2 regions of the Allobosea sp. P4_C6 genome follow, and region 2 is predicted to be linked to the other one. Evidence: predicted binding sites of a transcription regulator. Region 2 holds the regulator's gene; the other holds the start of a gene.
The links. Region 2 encodes PhoB, which activates phosphate uptake and scavenging genes when phosphate is short. Its sites were predicted from a motif close to TGTCATNNANCTGTCAT; they were not measured.
Positions count from the first base shown of each region.

Region 1: phnC (phosphonate ABC transporter ATP-binding protein) is a predicted target of PhoB. The motif match lies at 4,183-4,199, and genes of this name have one in related genera.

Region 1 is NZ_JBFUIF010000019.1:16,016-23,074, forward strand. Features, by position in the region: gene AC1DVA_RS15310 (efflux RND transporter permease subunit) at 1-2,225, opposite strand, end outside; gene AC1DVA_RS15315 (efflux RND transporter periplasmic adaptor subunit) at 2,225-3,304, opposite strand; gene AC1DVA_RS15320 (TetR/AcrR family transcriptional regulator) at 3,383-4,147, shown strand; gene phnC (phosphonate ABC transporter ATP-binding protein) at 4,299-5,117, shown strand; gene phnD (phosphonate ABC transporter substrate-binding protein) at 5,194-6,123, shown strand; gene phnE (phosphonate ABC transporter, permease protein PhnE) at 6,267-7,059, shown strand, end outside.
Region 2 is NZ_JBFUIF010000016.1:95,363-105,651, reverse strand. Features, by position in the region: gene ppk2 (polyphosphate kinase 2) at 1-212, opposite strand, end outside; gene AC1DVA_RS13845 (ATP-binding protein) at 332-1,384, shown strand; gene pstS (phosphate ABC transporter substrate-binding protein PstS) at 1,498-2,523, shown strand; gene pstC (phosphate ABC transporter permease subunit PstC) at 2,770-3,726, shown strand; gene pstA (phosphate ABC transporter permease PstA) at 3,744-4,628, shown strand; gene pstB (phosphate ABC transporter ATP-binding protein PstB) at 4,669-5,475, shown strand; gene phoU (phosphate signaling complex protein PhoU) at 5,561-6,280, shown strand; gene phoB (phosphate regulon transcriptional regulator PhoB) at 6,292-6,990, shown strand; gene AC1DVA_RS13810 (SpoIIAA family protein) at 7,003-7,389, opposite strand; gene AC1DVA_RS13805 (LysR substrate-binding domain-containing protein) at 7,443-8,369, opposite strand; gene argH (argininosuccinate lyase) at 8,466-9,881, shown strand; gene AC1DVA_RS13795 (amino acid ABC transporter permease) at 9,878-10,289, shown strand, end outside.

The sequences.
Region 1 (7,059 bases), on a different contig from region 2:
TTGCTGTTCATGTTGAAGCGCGTGACTTGGCGCCCGCCGAGCAGCGTCTCCATCGTCCGGCCGATGACATCGACCCCGACGCCGAGATCGGCGGCGCGCTGCCGGTCGATCGTCACCTTGAACTGCGGCTTGTCGAGGATGAGGTTCGTCTCGACGTTCGACAGCACCGGAGAATCGGCGACCTCCGCCATCACCTGATCGACATAGGCCTTGAGCTGCGCATAGGGCTCCGACGAGCGCAGCACGAACTCGACCGGCTTGCTGTTGGCGCCGCCCTGGCCGAGCGAGGGCGGGTTGTTGGCGAACAGGCGGATGCCGGGGATCTGCCCGAGGTCGCGGGTGATGTCGGCGACGAGATCCTGCTGCTTGCGCTGGCGCTCCTCCCAGGGCTTGAGCCGGGCGAAGGCGATGGCGCGCGTCACGTCGGGGAAGCCGACGATGACGAGATAGGTATCCACCTCCGGGATCTTGCTGAAATACTCCTCGACCCGCCGGGCATAGTCCGCCGTGAAGGACATGGTCGCGCCTTCCGGAGCGACGCCGATGACGTTGATCGTGCCGCGATCCTCGACCGGCGCCAGCTCCGAGCGCAGATGGGTGAAGAAGTAATAGCCGCAGCCGGCGACGCCGACCGCGAGCAGGACGACGAGCGGGCGCACGCTGAGCGCGGCGCGCAGCGAGGCCTTGTAGCCCCGCGACAGCCCGTCGAAGCCGCGCTCCAGCACGTTGTACAGCCAGCTATGCTTGTCGTGGTGGCGCAGCAGCTTGGCGCACATCATCGGCGTCAGCGTCAGCGCGACGAAGCCCGAGACCAGCACCGCGCCCGCGAGCGTGAGCGCGAACTCGATGAAGAGCTTGCCGGTGCGGCCGGTCGAGAACGCCATCGGCGCATAGACCGCGACCAGCGTCAGCGTCATCGCCACCACCGCGAAGGCGATCTCGTTGATGCCGCGCACCGCCGCCTTGGTCGGCTCGATACCGTCCTCGACATGGCGATGGACGTTCTCGAGAACGACGATGGCGTCGTCGACGACGAGGCCGATGGCGAGCACCATCGAGAGCAGCGTCAGCGTGTTGACCGTGAAGCCGAGCGCATACATCAGCGCGAAGGAGCCGATCAGCGAGACCGGGATGGTCACCAGCGGGATCAGCGTCGCACGCAGCGAGCGCAGGAAGATGAAGATGATGAGGACGACGAGGACGATGGCCTCGACGATCGTCTGGTAGACCGCCTTGATCGAGCGATCGATGAAGATCGAGGTGTCGTAGGAGGTCGCGATCGACATGCCGTCCGGCAGGTCCTCGATGATGCCGGGCAAGGCAGCCTGGACGCCGCTGGACACGTCGAGCGGGTTGGCGGTGGCCTGCTTGACGATGCCCACCGTCACCGATGGCGAGCCCTTGAACCAGGCGGCGTTGCGCTCTTCCAGCGCACCGAGCTCGACCCGCGCCAGATCCTTCACCTTGACCGGGAAGCCGTTGGCGTCCTTGACGACGATCTCGCGGAACTGCTCCGGCGTGACCAGGCTGGTCTGCGACAGCACCGTGAATTCGCGGGCGCTGCTCTCGATCCGGCCCGACGGGATCTCGATGTTCTGGGCGCGGACCGCCGCCTCGATCTCCTGGACCGTGACGTTGTAGGCCGAGAGGCGCGAGCGATCGAGCCAGATGCGCATCGCATATTGGCGCTGGCCGAGGATGCGGACCTCGGCGACGCCGGTGATGTTCTGGACGCGCTCGGCGATGAAGCGGTCGGCGAAATCGGTGAGCTCGAGCGGGCTGTGCCGCGTGCTGGTCAGCGACAGATAGAGGATCGGCTGCGAATCCGCCTCGACCTTGGCGATGATCGGTTCGTCGATCTCGTCCGGCATGCGCCCGCGCACGCGGCTGACGCGGTCGCGCACGTCGGAGGCCGCGACGTCGGGATCGATGTCGGGGCGGAAGCGCACGGAGATCTGGCTGCGCTCCTGGCGGCTGGCCGAGGAGATGATCTCGATGCCTTCGATGCCGGCGATCGAGTTCTCCAGGATCTGCGTGACCTGGGTCTCGATGATCTCGGCGGAGGCGCCGCGATAGACCGTCTGCACCGAGACGATCGGCTCGTCGATATTGGGATATTCGCGGACGGTGAGGCGGCCATAGCTGACGATGCCGATCAGCATCACCAGCAGGCTCAGCACCGTCGAGAGGACGGGCCGGCGGACGAAGAGCTCGAACAGGCTCATCAGAGCTGGCTCGTCTGGACGGGCTTCTCCTTGATGGAGATTGCACTGCCGTCGCGCAAGCGCATCTGGCCGGCGGTGATGATCTGCATCTTGGGCGTCAGACCCTTGACGATCTCGACCTTGCCGGGCAGCCGCTTGCCGAGCTCGACGGCGACGCGGCGCGCCTTTCCGTTTTCGGCGACGTAGATCATCTTGCCGATGCCATCAGGCACCACGGCCATCTCGGGCACTACGATGGCGTTCTCACGCTGGTCGACGGTGATCGTCAGCCGGGCGAACAGGCCGGGCTTCAGGGTGAGATCGGCGTTGGGGATGTTGGCGCGCAGGCGGATCGCGCGGCCGTTGACGTCGACGACGGGATCGATCGCGAAGATCCGGCCGGTGAAGGTGCGATCGGCGACCGCATCGACCCGCGTCTGCACCGGCTGGCCGGTCTTGAGGCGGCTCAGATAGATTTCGGGAACGCGGAAATCGACCTTGATCGGATCGATGTTGGTCAGGGTGATCAGCTGCTTGCCGACAGAGACATAGTCGCCGACGCTGACCGCGCGCAGGCCGACGACGCCGTTGAACGGCGCGACGATGGTCGATTGCGCGAGCTTCGCCTTGGCGAGCTGGACGCGCGCCTCGGTGGAAGCGAGCTTGGCCGTCGATTCATCGAGCGCGACCTGCGTGCCCGAGCCGCGCGACACCAGCGACTTCAGCCGGTCATTCGTGTCACGGGCGAGGCCGAGATCGGCCTGCGCCTGCTTCAGCTCGGCATCGAGGATCGCGGTATCGAGCTTGACCAACTCCTGCCCGGCCTTGACGCGCTCGCCCTCCTTGAAGCCGAGCGCGATGACGCGGCCGGCGATTTCGGGGGCGATGACCACGGATTCATCCGCCGCGAGCGTGCCGAGGGCCTCGACCTCCTCGTTGACGGTCATCAGTTCGATGGAGGCGACCTCGACCGGCACCGCGCGCGGCCCGGAGACCGCACTGGCCTGTGCCTGCTGCGTACCGGCGCGCTGGTTGCGGTAGGCGTAATAGCCGCCGCCGGCGAGCGCCGCGACTAAAACGAGGAGGAGAAACCGCTTCATAAGACTGGACGCTCCGATACCGCAGGACTATCTTAGACTGGACGGTCCAGTTTGATAAGAGGCTTAGTGGGCGGAAGCATGGCTGACACCCCCCTCCGCCGACACCGGGCGACCCTTCTCACCGACCCGGCGATTGCCGAGGCAAGACCCGTGCCGAAATCGCACCGGCGAAACGGCGCCAAGGCTCGCCTGCTCGCCTCTGCTCAAACCGAGACAAATCCGGCCAAATCCCCTTCCGCCGAGCGTGCGCGCCCTGACAAGCACGACGCCATCACCCGCGCAGCCGCGGAAACCTTCCTCGCGGAAGGCTTCGAACGCGCGAGTCTCGACCAGATCGCCCATCGGGCCGGTGTTTCAAAACAGACGATCTACAGCCATTTCGCCGATAAGGAAGCGCTCTTCAAGGCGATTTGCACCGAGCTCACGGAAACGTTGACGATTCCGCTGCGCGAAAATTCTTCCGCGTCGAATTTGCGCAACACTTTGGTGCGCCTCGGCGAGGATATGCTGAAGATGATGCTGCGCCCCGCGGCGCTGGACCTGCATCGCCTCGTCGCGAGCGCAGCCCCGCGCTTCCCCGAGCTCGGCCGGGTGGCTTACGAGGCCGGCGCCAGGCGGATGCTGAACGATCTGGCAGCCCTGCTCGTCGCGCGATCACAAATCGGCGACGGGCTCTCGCGGCCGATCGGCCCGGCGCAGGCCGAGATGCTGGCTGAGCAGTTCGTCGGCATGCTGCGCGGCTTCCATCAGGCACGCGGGCTGCTCGGCGTCAGGCCGATGCCAGCCGCCAGGCGAAAGGCCTATGTCGGCGCCTGCGTCGACATGCTTCTGACCTCGGTCTGAGACGGCCCCGGCCGCACTCGCCCTACCCTGCCTGCTGTCACGCCGCTGTCATTCGCAGCCGATAGCTCTCGTCGCCATGGAGACGCGCTTGCCCCTCGGCCTTGGCCGCCGGGGCCGCGCTCATGCCCGTATCGTGCCCGAGAAGCCATCCATGCTGCGTATCGAAGCCCTGACCAAGCGCTTTGGCGACAGGAACGCCGTCGACAATGTCGCGCTGTCCATCCCGAAGGGCGAGATGGTGGGCGTGATCGGCCGGTCCGGAGCCGGCAAATCGACGTTGCTGCGCATGCTGAACCGCCTGGCCGAACCGACCTCGGGCCGTATCGTCTGCGAGGAGCAGGACGTCACGGCGCTGAAGGGCGCTTCGCTTCGGCGCTGGCGCCGCGACACGGCGATGATCTTCCAGCAGTTCAACCTCGTCGGCCGCCTGGACGTGCTGACCAATGTGCTGCTCGGCCGCCTCAACCATCGATCCGTCGCGCTGACGCTGGTCAAGAGCTTCTCGGAAGACGACAAGATCCGTGCCATCGCGGCTCTTGAGCGTCTCGATATGGGACATCTCCTTGCACAGCGCACCGAGACCCTCTCGGGCGGCCAGCAGCAGCGCGTCGCCATCGCCCGCGCGCTCGTCCAGGAGCCGCGCATCATCCTCGCCGACGAGCCGATCGCCTCGCTCGACCCACGCAACACCCAGGTCGTGATGGACGCGCTGTTCCGCATCAATCGCGAGGACGGCATCACCGTGGTCTGCAACCTGCACGACCTCGACATCGCCGCGAAGTATTGCGACCGGCTGATCGGCATGTCGGCCGGCAAGGTCGTGTTCGACGACGTGCCGCAGGCGTTGACCCGCGAGGTCGCGGYCGAGCTCTACGGCATCGAGGCCAAGGATGCCGGGGCCGAGGCGCTGGATGCGCTCGACGCCATCGCCGCCTCCGAAGCGAAGCGCGCCCGCCAGAAGATCGCCTGACGTCAAAGCATCGCCGGCGCGGCCCGGGGCCGGCGCCGCGAGAAGACTATCCCGACAGCAACCAGGAGCAGACCCAATGCTGACCCGTCGCCATACCCTCAAGCTCGCCGCCGCCGGCCTTGCCGCCACCGCCGCCCAGCCTTTTAGCAACGTTGCTTTCGCCCAGGACTGGAAGGCGAAGTATCCCGAGCTGATCTTCGCGATCATCCCGGCCGAGAACGCCTCGGGCGTCGTCGAGCGCTACACCCCCTTCGTGAACTACCTTTCGAAGGAGCTCGGCACCAAGGTGACGCTGCGCATCGCCAACGACTACGCCGCGATCATCGAGGGCCAGCGCGCCGGCAACATCCATATCGGCATGTACGGCCCGGCGTCCTTCGCCCGCGCCCGCATGACCGGCGCCAAGGTCGACGCCTTCGCGATCGAGACCAACCTCGACGGCACCAAGGGCTATCACTCGGTGTTCTACGTGAAGAAGGACTCGCCCTATCAGAAGGTCGAGGACCTCAAGGGCAAGAACCTCGGCCTCGTCGACCCCAATTCCACCTCGGGCAACAACGTACCGCGCTTCGTGCTCAACGGCATGAAGATCGAGCCGGAAACCTTCTTCTCCAAGGTCGTCTATACCGGCAGCCACGAGAACGCGGTGATCGCGCTGCAGCAGGGCACCGTCGACATCGCCGCCAACTGGTGGAACGACGAGCAGGAATCGAACCTCCTGCGCATGGCCCGCAAGAACATGGTCAAGGCCGAGGATTTCCGGATCATCTACAAGTCCGAGCAGATCGTGAACTCGCCGATGGCCTATCTCACCGACCTGCCCGACGACCTGAAGGCCAAGATCCGCGACGCGGTGCTGAACCTCGCCACCAAGGACAAGGTCGCCTTCGACAAGATCTATGAAGGCAAGCAGGGCCCGCTCGTCGCCGTCGACAACAAGTCCTACGAGCCGATCATAGAGCTGAACAAGTTCGTCGACGAACTCCGCAAGAAGAAGTCGTCGTAAGCAGCATCCGTCATGCCCGGGCTTGACCCGGGCATCTCTCGCCAGAGATTCTCAGGGCTCCGCGCTTCGCTTCGCCCGAGAATGACGCCCTTGTCCGGGGTCGGCGCCAGCCGGTCCCCGCGACCTCTCGGAAGCGCCTCTCCATGACACTCGCGATCGATCGCAACGACCCGGCCATCCGGGCCCATGCCGAAGCCTATCGGCAGGCGGCGACCGTCAAGCGCCGGCAGGCCTTCATCGGCGCCGCCGTCTTCATCGTCTGCGTGCTGCTCGCGGCGCGGGGTTCGGAGGTCGATCTCGGCAAGTTCGCCGAGAACATCCACCGCTTCCCGAAATACATCTTCGAGACGCTGCCGACACTGCGCCTCTCCAGCTTCGGTGCCGACCTCGCCGAATGGTACTGGGGCCTGAAGGGCTGGCTGAAGCTGCTCTGGCAGACCGTCCTGATCGCCTATGTCGGCACCGTGCTCGGCGCCATCGGCGCCTTCCTGTTCTGCTTCGCCGCCGCGGCCAATCTCGGCCGGTCCGCCTGGCTGCGCTTCGCAGTCCGCCGCTACCTCGAATTCTGCCGCACCGTTCCCGAGATCGTCTTCGCGCTGATCTTCGTCATCGCCTTCGGACTCGGACCCTTGCCCGGCGTGCTCGCCATCGCGATCCACACCATGGGCGCGCTCGGCAAGCTCTTCTCGGAAGTCGTCGAGAACATCGACCTGAAGCCGGTCGACGGCGTCACCGCCACAGGCGGCGGCTGGTGGCAGATCGTGCGCTTCGCCGTCGTGCCCCAGGTGCTCTCCAATTTCGCCAGCTACGCGCTGCTGCGCTTCGAGATCAATGTCCGCGGCGCCTCGATCATGGGCTTCGTCGGCGCCGGCGGCATCGGCCAGGATTTGATCGAAGCGATCCGCAAATTCTACTTCACCGATGTCAGCGCCATCC
Region 2 (10,289 bases):
CGGTTGTAGCGCTTGCGCTTCATCCGCTTGCCATAGGGATAGTCGCCGCTGTGATAGGCGGCATCGACGATGGCTTCCGGCAGCGTATCGGCCTCGATGTCGAAGTCCTTGAGCTTGGCGGGCTTCGAGCGGGCCTTCGCCGGCTTCGGTTGGTTCCCCGACGGCAATTCGATCGCGTTCTTCGCATTTGAACCGGAGAATTTCTTCGCCATCGTCGGCTCCTTGTTTCGCGCAAAGCCTAGCCGGCTGCCGCGCGGAAGGGAATTGACGCTTCCGCTTCTTCCGCTCAGGAAGGGCGCGCCGGCCGCCGCCGGCAGGCTTCGGGCGCTCCATGGTCGACATTGCCGTTTCCCACTCCGCGACGACGCGGCACATGATCGAGGCGCTCGGCGCTCCGGTCGTACTGCTCGACGAGCAGGGTTTCGCGCAGGCGTTGAGCCCGGCGATGCACGCGCTCATTCCGGGGCTCGAGATCGGCAAGCTGCTGGCCTTGGTGCTGCGCGACCCCGATCTCAACGACGCGATCGAGCATGTCGCGCTCGGGGGAGATCGCAAGACCGTCGAGCTCGTCGAGCGGGTGCCGTTCGAGCGAGCCTTTCGCATCCATATCGCGGCGCTGGGCGCCGGGCGCCGGCGCGCGACGCTGCTGACCTTCCAGGACCTCAGCGAGCAGCGGGTGATCGAGCGCATGCGCGTCGATTTCGTCGCCAATGCCAGCCACGAGCTGCGCACGCCGCTGGCCTCGCTGCTCGGCTTCGTCGAGACCTTGCAGGGGCCGGCGCGCAACGACGAGCGCGCCCGCGAGCGCTTCCTCGGGATCATGCGCGAGCAGGGGCTACGCATGGCGCGTCTCGTCGATGACTTGCTCTCGCTCTCACGCATCGAGCAGCGTGCCCATGTTGCGCCCGACACGCCCGTCGATCTCGCCGGCATCGCGCGCGAGATCGTCGACTCGCTCACCTTGATGGCGCGCGAGCGCGAGGTGACGCTGACATTGCGCACGCCGCGCGAGCCGCTCCAGGTTCCCGGCGATCGCGACGAACTGCTGCGGCTGATGGAGAACCTCGTCGAGAACGCGATCAAATATGGCAAGCGGGGCGGCGAGGTCCTGATCACCGTCGAGGCCGGGGAGGGCGAGGCCAGCTTCCATGTGCGTGACGACGGCCCCGGCATCGCGCCGGAGCACCTGCCGCGCCTGACGGAGCGCTTCTACCGGGTCGATACCGCGGCGAGCCGCGAGGCGGGCGGCACGGGCCTGGGCCTCGCCATCGTCAAGCATATCGTGCTGCGCCATCGCGGCCGGCTGACGATCGAGAGCAAGCCCGGCGAAGGCGCGACCTTCAAGGCGATCCTGCCGCGCTTCGGCGCTCAGCAGGCCGGCTAGAGACCGGCTGTCAGCCCTTCATGACAGCTTTCATGACGAAATGTCATTTGGCTGTCATATAGAGGGTGTTCTGACAGGGCCGCTGCATACAGCGACCCAGAGAGGACATCTCAATGCGCAAGATTCTCGTTCTCGCGGCCGTCGCCGCCGGGATCGCCGGTTCCGCCCAGGCCGCCGACATTACCGGCGCCGGCGCGACCTTCCCCTTCCCGATCTATTCCAAGTGGGCCGAGGCCTACAAGAAGGACACGGGCATCGGCCTGAACTACCAGTCGATCGGCTCGGGCGGCGGCATCCGCCAGATCAAGGCGAAGACCGTCGCCTTCGGCGCGACCGACGCCCCGCTCAAGGGCGAGGACCTCACCAAGGACGGCCTGATCCAGTTCCCGACCGTGATGGGTGGCGTCGTTCCGGCCGTCAACATCGCCGGCATCGAGCCGGGCAAGCTCAAGCTCTCGGGCGAGATCATCGCGCAGATCTATCTGGGCGACATCAAGAAGTGGAACGACCCGAAGATCGTGGCGCTCAACGCCGGCGTGACCCTGCCGGACGCCAACATCAACCCGGTCTACCGCTCGGACGGCTCGGGCACGACCTTCGTCTTCACCGACTACCTCTCGAAGGTCTCGGCCGACTGGAAGTCCAAGATCGGCACCAACCAGTCGGTCCAGTGGCCGGTCGGCATCGGCGGCAAGGGCAATGAAGGCGTCTCGGCTTCCGTCAAGCAGGTCGCGAACTCGATCGGCTATGTCGAGTACGCCTATGCCAAGCAGAACAAGCTCGCCCATGCCCTGGTGAAGAATGCCGACGGCAACTTCCCGGCGCCGGAAGAGAAGGCGTTCCAGGCCGCTGCGGCCAATGCCAACTGGCAGGAGCAGCCCGGCTTCGGCATCTCGCTCAACAACCAGAAGGGCGCGGATGCCTGGCCGATCACCTCGGCGACCTTCATCCTCGTCCATGCCAAGCCGGAGAAGCCGGAAGATGTGCAGTCCGCGCTGAAGTTCTTCGACTGGACCTACAAGAGCGGCGACAAGCTGGCGAGCGAGCTCGACTACGTCGCACTGCCGGCGAATGTGAAGGACCAGGTCCGCGCTGCCTGGAAGGGCGTGACCGATACCGCCGGCAAGCCGATCTTCTGATCGCTGCGGCCGACAAGGCGAGGCGGGACATTCCCGCCTTGCCGATACATTCAGCCCTCATCCTGAGGAGCCGCGGTGCGCGGCGTCTCGAAGGATGGATCCAGAGTGCACGGGAGCCTCCTTCGGGACACGCTCCTGCAGAGCGCTCCTCAGGATGAGGGCTGAGGTTGATCGGCGCCGGGCGACCGGCCGCAGGCGACCTCGGCTACGACACCGGAGCTTCCGCGGATGACCGCAGCAACCGACATGACGAGCATTCCCGGCGCGGCGCCGATCGTCCGCAGGACGCCGAAGGCAGGCTTCGACCTGTTCTTCCGCAATGCCAGCTTCGCGGCGGCGCTGTTCGTCCTGGTGCTGCTCGCCGGCATCATGCTCTCGATGGTCGTCGGCGGCTGGCCGGCCTTCCGCGAGTTCGGGCTCGGCTTCATCACCTCCAGCGTCTGGGACACCCAGAACGACCAGTACGGCGCCTGGCCGGCGATCGTCGGCACGCTCTCGACGGCGCTGATCGCGCTGCTGATCGGCGTGCCGCTCTCGCTCGGCATCGCCGTCTATCTCACCCAGCTCGCGCCGCCCTGGTTCAAGCGGCCGGTCGCCACCGCGATCGAACTGCTCGCCGCCGTGCCCTCGATCATCTACGGCATGTGGGGCCTGTTCGTCTTCGCGCCGCTCTTCGCGGCCTATGTGCAGATTCCGCTCTCGAACATCGTCGAGGGCATCCCGATCGTCGGCACCGTGCTCTACTCGCGCTCGCCCTCGGGTCTCGGCATCTTCACGGCCGGCATCATCCTGGCCTTCATGATCGTGCCCTTCATCGCCTCGATCACCCGCGACATGCTGGAGCAGATCCCCTCCGTGCTGCGCGAGAGCGCCTACGGCATCGGCGCGACGACCTGGGAGGTCGTGCGCCATGTGCTGGTGCCGCAGGCCGGCGTCTCGATCATCGGCGCGGTCATGCTGGGCCTGGGCCGCGCGCTCGGTGAGACGATGGCGGTGACCTTCGTCGTCGGCAACGCCAACCGCCTGTCGAGCTCCATCCTCGATCCGGGCTCGACCATCGCCTCGCGCATCGCCAACGAGTTCAACGAGGCGATGGGCCTCCAGCTCAACTCGCTGATCGCGCTGGGCTGCATCCTGTTCTTCGTCACCTTCGTCGTCCTCGTCATCGCGCGACTGCTGGTCTCGCGGGTGAAGCGCTACTGAGGTCCCGGGAGATGAGCATGACCACTGCTTCCAAGCCGCGCGAACTGCCCCATACCCCCTGGGGGCGCGTCCGCCAGTCCCGCCGCACCGCCGACCGGCTGATGAAGATCATCGCCACCGGCTTCACCTTCTGCGCCATCTTCGTGCTGTTCTGGATCCTCGGCATGCTGGTGGTGAAGGGCATCGGCGGGCTCTCGCTCGCGACCTTCACCGAGGTCACGCCCGGCCCCGGCTCTCAAGGCGGCGGCCTCGCCAACGCCATCGTCGGTTCGGTGGTGCTGACCTTCCTGGGCATCGCCATCGCCACGCCGATCGGCGTGCTGGCGGGGACATGGCTCGCCGAGTACGGCAGGCGCTCGAAGCTCGCGAACCTGATCCGCTTCATCAACGACATTCTGCTCTCGGCGCCGTCGATCCTGATCGGCCTGTTCGTCTACGTCCTGCTGGTCGAGCCGTTCCGCGGCTATTCCGGCTGGGCCGGCGGCGTCGCGCTCGGCATCATCGCGATCCCCGTCATCGTGCGCACCACCGAGGACATGCTGAGTCTCGTGCCCGGCCCGCTGCGCGAGGCCGGAGCCGCTCTCGGCGCGCCGCCCTCGGTCGTCATCACCAGCGTGACCTGGCGGGCGGCCAAGGCCGGCATGGTCACCGGCATTCTGCTGGCGCTCGCCCGCATCGCCGGCGAGACCGCGCCGCTGATCTTCACCGCGCTCAACAACAATTTCTGGTTCTCGGCGAACCTCGTCGGGGGCGTCTCGAACCTGCCCGTGACGATCTACCAGTTCGCCTCGGCCCCTTACGAGAACTGGCAGCAGCTGGCCTGGGCCGGCTCGCTCATCATCACCATGTCGATCCTGCTGCTCTCGATCGTTGCCCGCCGCATCGTCAGCGGCGGCAAGTAGAGCTTGAATCCAACCCGGTCGCGTCTGATCCTGAAGGACCATGTCGATGCTTTCGACCCTTGAACTCTCCCCGCAATCGCTCGATGCCGAGGCGCCCGTCCGGATCGCGGTGAAAAACCTCGATTTCTACTACGGCGAGCACAAGGCGCTGAAGAACATCAATCTCGACTTCCGCGACCGGCACGTCACGGCGCTGATCGGCCCTTCCGGCTGCGGCAAGTCGACCCTGCTGCGCATCTTCAACCGGATCTACTCGCTCTATCCCGAGCAGAGGGCGACCGGCGAGATCCTGCTCGACGGGCGCAACATCATCTCCAACGATGTCGACGTGAACGAGCTGCGCTCGCGCGTCGGCATGGTGTTCCAGAAGCCGACGCCGTTTCCGATGTCGATCTACGACAACGTCGCCTTCGGCATCCGGCTCTATGAGAGGCCGCCTAAGTCCGAGCTCGACGACCGCGTCGAAGGCGCCCTGCGCCGCGCCGCGCTCTGGGACGAGGTCAAGGACAAGCTGAAGAGCTCCGGCATGGGCCTCTCCGGCGGCCAGCAGCAGCGCCTGTGCATCGCGCGCACCATCGCGCAGAAGCCGGAGGTGATCCTGTTCGACGAGCCGACCTCGGCGCTGGATCCTATCTCGACCGGCAAGATCGAGGACCTGCTGGAGCAGCTGAAGAGCGACTTCACCATCGCCATCGTCACCCACAACATGCAGCAGGCGGCCCGCATCTCGCAGTACACCGCCTTCATGTATCTGGGCGAGGTCATCGAGTTCGCGCCGACCAACACGATCTTCATGAACCCCGGCAAAAAGCAGACGCAGGACTACGTCACCGGCCGTTTCGGCTGAGCGGCGACGGACTTCTTTGTTTTATCGCATTTTCATCGCGCGAACCGGTGCCCACTTCGCTTGAAAATGCTTCGAGGATAACGCCATGACCGATCACATCGTCCGTTCCTACGACACCGATCTCGAGGGCATCCGCCGCAGCCTCGCCGAAATGGGCGGCATGGCCGAGCGCATGCTGGGCGATTCCACCGTCGCCCTGGTGCGCCGCGACACCGCGCTCGCCCAGAAGATCATCTCGGCCGACCAGCGCCTCGACAATCTCCAGCGCGAGGTCGAGGAGAAGGCGGTGCTGACCATCGCCCGGCGCCAGCCGCTCGCCAACGATCTGCGCGAGCTGATCTCGGCGATCCGCATCGCGGCGGATGTCGAGCGCGTCGGCGATCTCGCCAAGAACATCGCCAAGCGGGCCGTCGCCATCGCCGGGCAGTTCCAGCCGCCGCATCGCGCGGTCGTCGGCCTCGAGCATATCAGCCGCCTCGTCCAGGCGCAGCTCAAGGACGTGCTCGACGCCTATGCCGCCGGCAACGAGCAGAAGGCGCTCGAGGTTTGGCGCCGCGACGACGAGATCGACGCGCTCTACACCTCGCTGTTCCGCGAGCTCCTGACCTATATGATGGAAGATCCGCGCAACATCACGTTCTGCACGCATCTGCTGTTCTGCGCGAAGAACATCGAGCGCATCGGCGACCACACCACCAACATCGCCGAGACAATCCATTATCTCATCACCGGCGACTCGCTCGACGTGAACCGGCCGAAGCTCGACACGACCAATATCGAGGTCGAGGCGATCACGGGCAGCTGAGGCAAGACATCATGGCCGCACGCATCCTGATCGTCGAGGACGAGGAGCCGCTCACCCTGCTGCTGCGCTACAACCTCGAGGCCGAGGGCTTCGAGGTCGACAGCGTCGCGCGCGGGGACGATGCGGAGCTGCATCTGCGCGACCACACGCCCGATCTCGTGCTGCTCGACTGGATGCTGCCCGGCCTCTCCGGCATCGAGCTCTGCCGGCGGCTGCGCTCGCGGCGCGACACCGAGCGCGTGCCGATCATCATGCTGACGGCGCGCGGCGAGGAGACCGAGCGGGTACGCGGCCTTGCGACCGGCGCCGACGACTACGTCGTCAAGCCGTTCTCGCTGCCGGAACTGATCGCGCGCATCCAGGCGCTTCTTCGCAGGGCGAAGCCAGGTCACGTCGCGGGGCTGCTGGCCGCGGGCGATCTCGAACTCGACCGCACGACCCGGCGCGTCCGCCGCGCCGGCAGCGAGCTGCATCTCGGGCCGACCGAGTTCCGGCTGCTCGAATTCCTGATGCAGGCACCGGGGCGGGTCTATTCGCGCGCCCAGCTTCTCGATGCCGTCTGGGGCCGCGACGTCTATATCGACGAGCGCACGGTCGACGTCCATGTCGGGCGGCTGCGCAAGGCAATCACGCCTGCCAACACCAAGGACCCGCTGCGCACGGTGCGCGGCGCCGGCTACGCCTTCGACGAGACCTTCGCGCGCAGCTGACGCGCGCGATCGTCAGGCGTTGGGACCGCCCTCGATATCGCCGGCCCAGGCCAGCGCGGTGTCGTACTCCTCCGGCTTGAACGTGCGCACCGTGACGAAGGGGATCGCGGGGTTGAGCAGGTCGACGAAGGCGGCGAGCCAGCTCTTGTCGGTGACCACGGCCTCGCGGGGAAAACGCTGGAGTTCCCAGAGCTTGCCAAGGCTGTAGCGCGCATCCTTCCAGGCGGCGGCCAATGTCATGTCGGTGAAATCGGTGAAGTCGGCGAGGATGCCGATCTTCTCGTGGCGGCCAAGCTTCGCATCGATATCGGCCATGATCTGATCGAGATCATCGGCCGTCAGCGTCCGCGACAGGCGGTAGGCGCCGACATGGTCGGGGGCGGGCAGAATGGTGAGCATGTCTCCTCCTCGGCGAAGACAACGCCCCGCCCGGAGGGAAGTTTCGCGGGAAATCAGTCTGCGGCGGAAGGCGCCCGTGTCGCGGCGTCGAACTGCCCGGCTTCGCTGAGCAGCCAGGTGACGAATTCGTCGAGGCCGGGGCGATCCGGCTGGCCGAGCGGGCGGGTGAGCCAGCAGCCGGTTGCGCTCGTGAAGCCGAGACCGAGCGGGTTGACGAGCGCGCCGGAGGCCAATTCATCGGCCACATAGCAGCGCGGCGTCAGGGCGACGCCGAGCCCGGCGACGGCGGCGCTGGTAATCACGGAATAGTAGCCGTAGCGCACGGTGTGCTCGGGCACAGCGCCGCGCAGGTCGTGGGCCTCGGTGAACTCGGCCCAGAAGGTCGGCATCTGATAGTGCTGGAGCAGCGTCATCTTCTGGATGTCGGCGGCGCGGCGGAAACCGCCCATGCGTTCGATCAGGCTCGGCGCGGCGACGAGGGCGACGTCGCGGCCGAACAGGTAGTGCGCCTCCCTGCCGGTCCAGGGCGGGACGCCGTGGGCGATATCGAGATCGGGCTCTTCGGTCTCGCTCTCGCTGACATAGTTGGTGAACTGCACGTCGACGCCGGGATGAGCCTCGGCGAAGGCGGGAAAGCGCCCCATCAGCCAGCGCTCGCCGACGATGGCGACCATGTGCAGCCGGATCGGCCGGGCGACCGCGGAGCGCTCGGCCAGGCGCCGCGCGCCGCGATCCATCTGCTCCAGCGCCGCTTCGGCATAGGGCAGATAGATCGCGCCGGCCTCGGTCAGCTTCAGGCCGAGCGGGCTGCGATCGAACAGCACGGCGCCGAGATGATGCTCCAGCGAGAGGATCTGCTTGGAGACGGCGCTCTGGGTGAGGTTGACCGCCTGCGCGGCGCGGGCCGTCGAGCCCAGTCGTGCGACGGTGGTGAAGGCCCGCAGGGCGGTCGATGACGGGGGAGGCCGACCGGCAGCCATGGGGTATTCCTTTTCGGACTATCTCTGCGGAGATCGTTTCGTTTGCCGGCCTCTCGGTCAAGAGGCCATTCTTCCGCTAGGGGAGGAACGAGCATCATGAACCAGACGACCCGCCTGTGGGGCGGACGTTTCCGCAAGCCGCCGGATGCGCGGTTGATGAAGCTCTCCAGCGCAGCCGGCGAGCACGCCAGGCTGGTGCCTCAGGATGTCGCCGGCGGCAAGGCGCATGCGGCCGAACTCGGGCGCGCCGGGCTGCTGACGGCCTCGGAACTCGACACCATCCTGACCGCCCTCGACGCGATCGCACGGGACACGGTCGAAGGGCGCATCGCGCCGGGACCGCAGGACGAGGACGTCCACACCTTCATCGAGCGCATCCTGACCGAGCGGATCGGCTCGACCGGCGCCAAGCTCAGGGCCGGGCGCTCGCGCAACGACCAGGCGGCCAACAACCTCAAGCTCTATCTGCGCGAGAAGTCGCGTTCGCTGGCGGCGATGCTGGCCGAATTGCTGACCGCGATCGCCGACCAGGCGGAATTGCACGCGGCCTCGGTCAGCCCCGGCTTCACCCATCTGCAGAGCGCCCAGCCCGTCACCTTCGGCCACTGGCTGATGGCGCATGGCCAGGTGCTGATGCGCGATGCCTCGCGCCTGAAGGATTGGGAAGCGCGCTCCGGCCAGTCGCCGCTCGGGGCGGCGGCGCTTGCCGGCTCCGCGATCACGCTCAATCCCGAGCTCAGCGCGCGGGCGCTCGGCTATGACCGGCCGTTCGAGAATTCGGTCGATGCGGTCGGCGCGCGCGACCATGTCGCGGAGTTCCTGTTCGTCGCGGCGATGCTGACGACGAACCTGTCGCGGCTCGCCGAGGAGGTGACGCTGTGGGCTTCCAGGCAATTCGCCTGGGTGACGCTGGACGACGCCTTCGCCACCGGCTCCTCGATCATGCCGCAGAAGAAGAACCCCGATATCGCCGAGATCTCGCGCGGGCGGGCGGCGCGGCTGACCGGCGATCTCGTCGCCATGCTCGGAGCGTTGAAGGGGTTGCCGCTTTCCTACAACCGCGACCTCGCCGAGGACAAGCGCGCCGCCTTCGACGCAGTCGACGTGCTGGAAGAGGTGCTGCCCGCCTTTGCCGGGCTGATCGCCAGCATGAGCGCCGACGCCAAGGTGATGCGCGCCCAGGCCGGGTCCGGCTTCGCGCTGGCGACCGAGGTGGCCGACTATCTCGCCCGCAGGGGCGTGCCCTTCGCCGAGGCGCATGAGATCACCGGGACGCTTGTGCGCTATTGCGAGGAAATGGGGCGTGAGCTGGAGACGCTCGACGCCGTCGACCTCCGGGCCGTCGATCCGCGGCTCGACGCCGGCGTGATCGACCATCTGACGCTCGATGCCGCCGTCGCGGCCCGCAGCGGCCATGGCGGCACGGCACCCGACCGCGTGCGCGAGCAGATCGCGCGCTTCCGTGACAACCTGACGGCTCTTGAAGCCTGGAGCCGGGAGACGCGGCGATGACCGACGCCACTTCACCGATCAGCAGCCGCGATCTCTCCGCGATCGCCCATCTCAGGATCGTGCCGCGGCGCTTCTACGGCCGCTGGTTCGCCTCGGCCGTGATCCTCGCCATCCTGGCCTGGATTGTGATGGCCTTCGTCGAGGGCGACATCGCCTGGCCGGTGGTCCGGCAGTTCTTCACGGCGCCCGCCATCATCGCCGGCCTCGGCAACACGCTGATCATGACCGTCTGCGCGATGACGCTCGGCGTCGTGCTCGGCGTCGTCTTCGCGATCATGTACATGTCGCCGAACCCGGTGCTGCGCAGCGTGGCGCTGTTCTACATCTGGTTCTTCCGCGGCACGCCGCTGCTGCTGCAGCTCCTGATCTGGTTCAACCTGGCGCTGGTCTTCCCGACCATCGGCATTC